2 regions of the Peribacillus sp. TH16 genome follow, and region 2 is predicted to be linked to the other one. Evidence: riboswitches for the same ligand, from Rfam matches in the RefSeq annotation. Region 2 holds a riboswitch; the other holds the start of a gene.
The links. Region 2 has a riboswitch for preQ1 ahead of JFV29_RS10960 (QueT transporter family protein). Riboswitches for the same ligand answer to the same signal wherever they lie in the genome.
Positions count from the first base shown of each region.

Region 1: it holds a riboswitch for preQ1, as region 2 does, so the genes downstream of both, queC (7-cyano-7-deazaguanine synthase QueC) here and JFV29_RS10960 (QueT transporter family protein) in region 2, are expected to answer to the same signal.

Region 1 is NZ_JAEKEM010000009.1:1,609,876-1,613,292, forward strand. Features, by position in the region: gene JFV29_RS21825 (DUF4260 domain-containing protein) at 1-239, shown strand, start outside; gene queE (7-carboxy-7-deazaguanine synthase QueE) at 320-1,048, opposite strand; gene queD (6-carboxytetrahydropterin synthase QueD) at 1,041-1,511, opposite strand; gene queC (7-cyano-7-deazaguanine synthase QueC) at 1,511-2,173, opposite strand; PreQ1 riboswitch class I at 2,232-2,274, opposite strand; gene JFV29_RS31485 (methyl-accepting chemotaxis protein) at 2,472-3,417, shown strand, end outside.
Region 2 is NZ_JAEKEM010000002.1:2,284,083-2,287,499, reverse strand. Features, by position in the region: gene JFV29_RS10970 (PAS domain-containing sensor histidine kinase) at 1-449, opposite strand, end outside; gene JFV29_RS10965 (TVP38/TMEM64 family protein) at 565-1,221, opposite strand; gene JFV29_RS10960 (QueT transporter family protein) at 1,343-1,828, opposite strand; PreQ1 riboswitch class I at 1,835-1,879, opposite strand; gene JFV29_RS10955 (YbaK/EbsC family protein) at 2,047-2,568, shown strand; gene JFV29_RS10950 (hypothetical protein) at 2,832-3,417, shown strand, end outside.

The DNA.
Region 1 (3,417 bases), on a different contig from region 2:
CACCTGACATTTCTATGTTAGCCTATCTAATCAATAATCAAATTGGTGCCAAGGTTTATAACTTGTTTCATACTTATACAATATCAATACTCATCATTTTACTAGCTGTTTCTCTAAACCAGGATACAATTTTAATGGTAGGTTTAATTTGGACGGCTCATATTGGAATGGATCGTTTTTTAGGATATGGCCTTAAATACACAACGGCTTTCAAGGCTACACACATTCAGGAGGTATAATAGTGGTATTTAGTTTATTGTCCGCATAAAAAAGCAGTGTGATTGATCTTGCGCATCACACTGCTTCTTACTCTCTTCCTTTACACTCCCCGCTTATTTCCCCATATATACGTATGCAGCTGCGGCAGCACTTTCACATTTCTAAGTTCATCATCAGCTATTACTTTATCAATTAGCTCTTCATATTTTTTCAAAAGTCCGCTAATCAGCTGCTGATCATTAGCCGTCCTGCTGTCATCATTGCCAACCTGCAAATAAAAAGGAATATCCGGGTACCGGAAATGTACGTTTTTCGCATACTGATAATCTTCATCATCAAAGATTACAACCTTCAACGAGACATGATTATCGGGATGTCGATTGGCAAGATTAGATATTATTCGATCAAGCACCTCAAAGTCCGTGTTCATCCTAGAACTCGGTGGCTTAGGTGAAATAGTCAGTTCATCAATATCGAGAAACCAATCCTGCCAACGGCTTCCCTGTGTTTCCACGCCGGTTTTCATTCCATTATCTTTTAAAATTGCTATCAAGCCATCTAGATTTTTCAGCAGTGCTGGATTTCCACCTGATATTGTAACGAAGGAAAAGCCCTCACCGCCAATTCGCTTCAGCTCATCCCATATATCTTCGGCAGTCATTTGAACTGTATCTTCCTTACCAGTCCCGTCCCAAGTAAACGCGGAATCACACCAGGCACAAGAATAATCGCATCCTGCCGTCCGAACAAACATGGTCTTTTGTCCGATGACCATGCCCTCCCCTTGTATTGTCGGGCCGAAGATTTCCATAACAGGCAGCTTACTCACTTTCCATCCACTCCCGTCTAGCTTCAGCATAACTCGTCGGAGTTTCATATAGACGAACAAATTCGACTCTAGCACCCTCATAATTCTTGGTTAAAAGGGCTTCGGCCATTTTTTCATAAATCCAGACAACCATATTTTCAGCTGTTGTATTCATGAGCGGCAATGTTTCATTCAAATAACGATGATCAAGGTGTATTTCAATCTCATTTTTCCAAATTTCTTTGATGTCACCAAAATCTATCATCAAACCGCGTGAATCCGTATATCCGCTCAATCCGAAAATGACCCTATACGTGTGGCCATGCAAGTTCTTGCATTTGCCTTCATAGTCATGAAGATGGTGCGCGGCATCAAAGGTGAATTCCTTGCTGACCATGACCCGCTTACTTGAGTAGTTTAATTGATTCCGCTGAATATCTTTATCTATTTTTTGAAGCTTATCCACGATAGTAAAACCGTACATTATTTAAGCACCTGCCGTCTGCTTACATAGTCATCCAACCCTTTTTTCCGAAGCTTACATGCCGGACACTCACCACAGCCGTCGGATATAATCCCGTTATAACAAGTCAGAGTCTTCTCACGGACGAAATCAAATGCGCCAAGCTGATCCGCAAGCTCCCATGTTTCCTCTTTATTCAGCCACATAAGCGGCGTATCAATCACAAATGACTGGTCCATCGACAAATTCAAGGTCACGTTCAACGATTTAATGAATACATCGCGACAGTCTGGATATCCGCTGAAATCCGTCTCGCAGACACCAGTGACAATATGCTTAGCCCCAATTTGGCTTGCCAATACACCGGCAAACGAAAGGAACAGCAAATTCCGCCCTGGTACAAACGTTGACGGCAGTTCCCCGTCTTCTCCGTCCTCTACTGCGATATCACTTCGCGTTAACGCATTCGGCGCTAGTTGGTTCAACAGCGACATATCCAGAATATGATGGGTAATGCCCAGTTCCTTAGCAATCTTTTGCGCGCATTCGATTTCCAAGCTGTGCCGCTGATTATAATCAAACGTAACCGCTTCTACTTTCTCAAATCGCTCCATTGCCCAGAACAAACACGTCGTACTATCCTGTCCCCCGCTAAACACAACCACTGCCTTTTCCTTCTTCATCATTTCTATAAAACTCCTTTTTACGGAAAAAAACAGCACCCTAAGAATAGAGTACTGTTTCTCCTTAGTTTTTTTGAGAGGGTAGCTAGAACCTCTTCCGCCTAGCGGAATATTATAATTTTCCAAATTAATAGTAACTTGAATATGAAAAGAAATCAAGAAGTTTATATCAAACTGATTATAAGACCGAATGATAAAGTTTGTTATACAACATATCTTCCCTTACCTCCTTAAATATCCTATTATTTTTCCGATAAAAAAGGGTAAACAAAAAATATAGCAAAAGGGGTCCATTAACGTGAGAAGTATTAAAGGAAAGATATTGGTGGCATTTTCACTCATTATATCTTTGTGTATCATCTTAGGAGCATTTAATATCTATAGTAGCAATAAGTCACTTGTGCATTCCAAAGATATTATTAAACATGAATTACCGGTTCTTATTGATGAAGAACAACTACTCAATAATCTTGCACAAAGAAGCGCACTCGCGAGAGGCTATATTCTATTTGGCGACGAAAGTAATAAAGAGAGGTTCTTAAAATATACCGAAGAAAGCAAAGTCATTCAGGAGGATCTTTTATCCCTAAGTGATTCTGACAAAATGAAGGAATTGATTCAGAAAAGCGTGGATTGGAGAACGATTATTATTGACCGCGTATTTACACAATATGATCAAGGAAATGAAGAACGCGCTAAAGAAATACTAAAGGATGAAGTTGCACCAATAAGCAATGAATTGATGGATGGGTTTAGGGAGCTAGCTTCCGAACGCGAGAAATCAATTGTCGCTTCCGGAGAAATCGTCATCGCAAGTGGAGAATCAGTTAAAACGACTAGTATCATTATATCCATTGCCGCTGTCATCATAGGCCTTCTGCTTGCGCTTGTAACAGCCAATATTATTACAAAACCTCTCCTTAAAATTAGGGACAGAATGAAAGTAGTGGCGAAAGGTGAGCTGAACCATGAACCTTTAGAGCAAAAATCAAATGATGAAATTGGAGAATTAACTCTGTCCTCCAACCAGATGCAGAAAAACCTTAGTGATACTATCGAAAAAATGCTAGTTGTATCTGAATCCGTTTCGAACCAAAGCGAAGACTTAACTCAATCAGCAAATGAGGTCCAACAAGGCAGCAGACAGATTGCGACTACCATGTTCGAGCTATCGGAAGGTTCAGAGTCTCAAGCCCACCGAGCAGCTGATATGGTCCATATGATGGAAGAGTTCACCAGAAAGA
Region 2 (3,417 bases):
CACCGCGTAATCTCCTTTTTTATCCACGTTTCTTCATCTGAAATTTCACAGTAGATTAACGACTCTTTATAAAATTCGGAGTATTCTGCGAGCTCACTGTCTTTTTTTCCCTTATAGTCTACATGTTCCAATTGAAATAATTGCAGACCAAAGGTGTTGGATTCAAGCCATCGGCCATCTCCATCCTTGAAGTTAACGAAGTCTACCATTGAATTAATGAGCGTGCGACGACGCTGTTCCTCTTCTTTTAATTGCTTGAATTTTTCTCTTTTAGCCAAATAAAGAAATAAAATCAAGCCTATTGATAAAAGAAAAACAATTCCTTCTGCTCTTTGGAGTTGAATAAAGATCTCTTTGTTTTCAATATTAGTAGTTAAAAAGTAGTCGAACACGACTAGTGTAAGAATCCCAAATAGGATATATAGTACTAAAATGGAGCGTTTGGACATGGAGATTCTCCCTGATTTACGACATTTCAAAGGTTAAAAATACATACACATTTTAACAAACTATCAAAGAAAAATATATGCAGAATCATAAATAAAAAAACAGGAACCCTAACAGTCACCTGTTTTTCCTGAAGAAGGTTACTTTCTTTTTCTTCTTAAAGCGTTTATAGATAAGGAAAAATAGTAAGAAGAGGAAGGCGAGTACAGCTAGTGTATATTGGTTCATTTCCACAGATAGGAGACCATAAGGGATTAAGGATAGAAAGAAAAAGTATATAAGATTGCCGAGTGCGGTCGCTAATAAAAAATCCTTGAAGGTTACAGAACTGACTCCTGCTGCCAAGTTAATTAAACTTGTTGGTATGAGTGGGAATATCCTTCCGGTAAACACGTACATAAAGCCATGCTCTACAACGGATTCTTTCCATTTTGGGCCCATTTTCTTTAAGAGAGGTGCCTGAAACCAGTTCCTGGCTGCATAAAAAATGAATCCTGATGCAACGACACTTGTAACCCAACTCCATAGGTACCCATATATGAATCCAAATATCGCGACATTGATGGTTAGGAGTAAAATTAAGGGTATAATGGTAAAAGAATTTTGGACAATCATCAACACAAATGTCACAACAAAAGTAAGCAAAAGGTTTTCTGTCAATATGGTTATAACTGAATCCAAATCACTTTTCCAAACCATGGTGAACAATTCTGCATTGGAAACGATAAATATTACTATTACCAGTAGACCGATTAAGGTCAGTATTTTTTTCAAAAGGTCACCACCATTCATTCTAATAGTTTATCATCTTCAGGTTCAATGGTGAAAAAAAGAGCTTCCGCATGAAGCAGACAGCTCTTTTCCATTATAGTGGGCTAACGACGCAAAGATTCCTTTATAGCCACTTTTCAAACTGAATTCTTTTGTTCATTCCATAAATGATTGGCGCACCAATCAAGAGGACAACGCACTCACCGACAGCCGTGGTCATCCAGCTAAACCAGAAAGGTAAGCCAAAGGCAAGGTTCAGTTCAATTGCAATTAAAAACATTGTGAATGTGAAAAAGATAATCGTGGCGATCATTCGTCCTTTAATGCTTTTTATGAACCGAGATACAAAAATGACAAGCAATAAGGCGAGCACGGATTGCCCTACCCCAAAAATCAAATCATACGGCACCATCGGCGAAAAGAGCAGATTCGATATGAAAACGCCGCCCACTATGCCGTAGATATATTTTTTATTGAATACAATCAGATGATTCAACATTTCCGGTACACGAAATTGAAACATCTCAAAAGCTATTGGTTTAAACACCAATGAGACCGCCACATACAAGGCAGCCAATAACCCGTTTATCACAAGTGTACGAACATTCATTTTAATCTCTCCCTAGTTTTTTATCGTGGGATGGTTACGAACCACGGTTAGGCGTTTGCCCAATGATTAATAGTATCCCATGTAAGCTTGTTTCGTCAATTTGTAAAGAATGGTTTCAAAATAATAAGGTTTCAAGCTGTGGATGTCTCAATGATTTTGATTTATTGCAATAAAGGATGATATTATTTTTACATGTACTTCAAAGGAGTGGATATAATATGTCGATCGAGAGTGTCAAGAGCCATTTTAAAAAATGGAATCGGGAAGGCGATGTAATGGAGTTCGAAACATCGAGTGCTACGGTGATTGAAGCAGCAGAAACCATCGGTGTTATTCCAGCGCGAATTGCTAAGACTCTTTCCTTTAAGGGGGAAGGTGAGCATGCGATTTTGGTTGTTGCCGCAGGGGACGCAAAAGTGGATAATAAGAAATTTCGTCAGACGTTCGGTTTCAAGGCACGAATGCTGTCAGCTGAGGATGTGCTTGAGCAGACTGGTCATGCCATTGGAGGAGTCTGCCCGTTTGGGTTGGCAAATGACCTAGATGTTTTCCTTGATGTGTCGATGAAGCGCTTTGAGTCTTTATTCCCAGCATGCGGAAGTGCGAACTCTGCAATAGAACTTAAACTCGCTGAATTATTTGAATATTCAGGAGCAAAGGATTGGGTTGATGTTTGTAAGGCATGGGAAGAAGAGCAGAATGAGGAAGCAGCAGTAGGTAAGGCAGTTGATGGATTTTGATTTATCGTACCAAAAAGAACCACATAGAATGGAAATGAGTCCACTTGGGTGGACTTTATTTGTTGATAACGAGAGACATTACCTGTTCCCTTTTTATTACTGGGTTTTTAGTTATAAGCTTTTAACTTGTTCCGAATAGGTTTGCTCCCATTTTCTTCTGAAAAGTTGACCGCAGATGTAAATTAACGGTCTAATTAGGGGAGGTTTGTTCAACATGGCGCATAGGCAAATCGTTCAGAAAGTTCGTAAGTGGAGGGTAAAAGATGTTCAATGAAAGCTATAAAAAAAACAATAGCAGTTACCTCAGTCTTAAAACTCTTTATGAAGAAAATATCACGGTTAAGAGCATTGCCCAGGAACTTGAGTTTTGCCATAAAAACGATTTAGCACTGGGGATACAAAAAGAATTGGAAAAAAAGAATTTCGATATATTGGCGGTAGAGGATCAAGGGGAAATTATCGGATATATCGAAAGGCAAGAACTTGGTGAAGGTAAGATTGCGGAGTATTTGAAATGTTTTACACCAAGAGAATTGGTTTCGGACTCAACCCCTTTGATTCAACTTCTTCATATTTTTAAGAATAAAACGAGGGTGTTCGTGTTAGAGAATAATTCAATTAAAAAGTTGATTACCCACGCTGACCTTCAAAAGCCTCCAATCAGAATGCTGATTTTTGGATATATTACCCTTTTGGAAATGAGGATGAGCGATATCATCATGGATAAATTCGGGGATGACAGTTGGTATCCAATGATCAGCGGAGATCGTTTAGAAAAGGCTACCGAATTATATAGGAGGAGAATCGATAAAAATGAGGATATCAATTTAATAGAGTGTCTGCAAATCA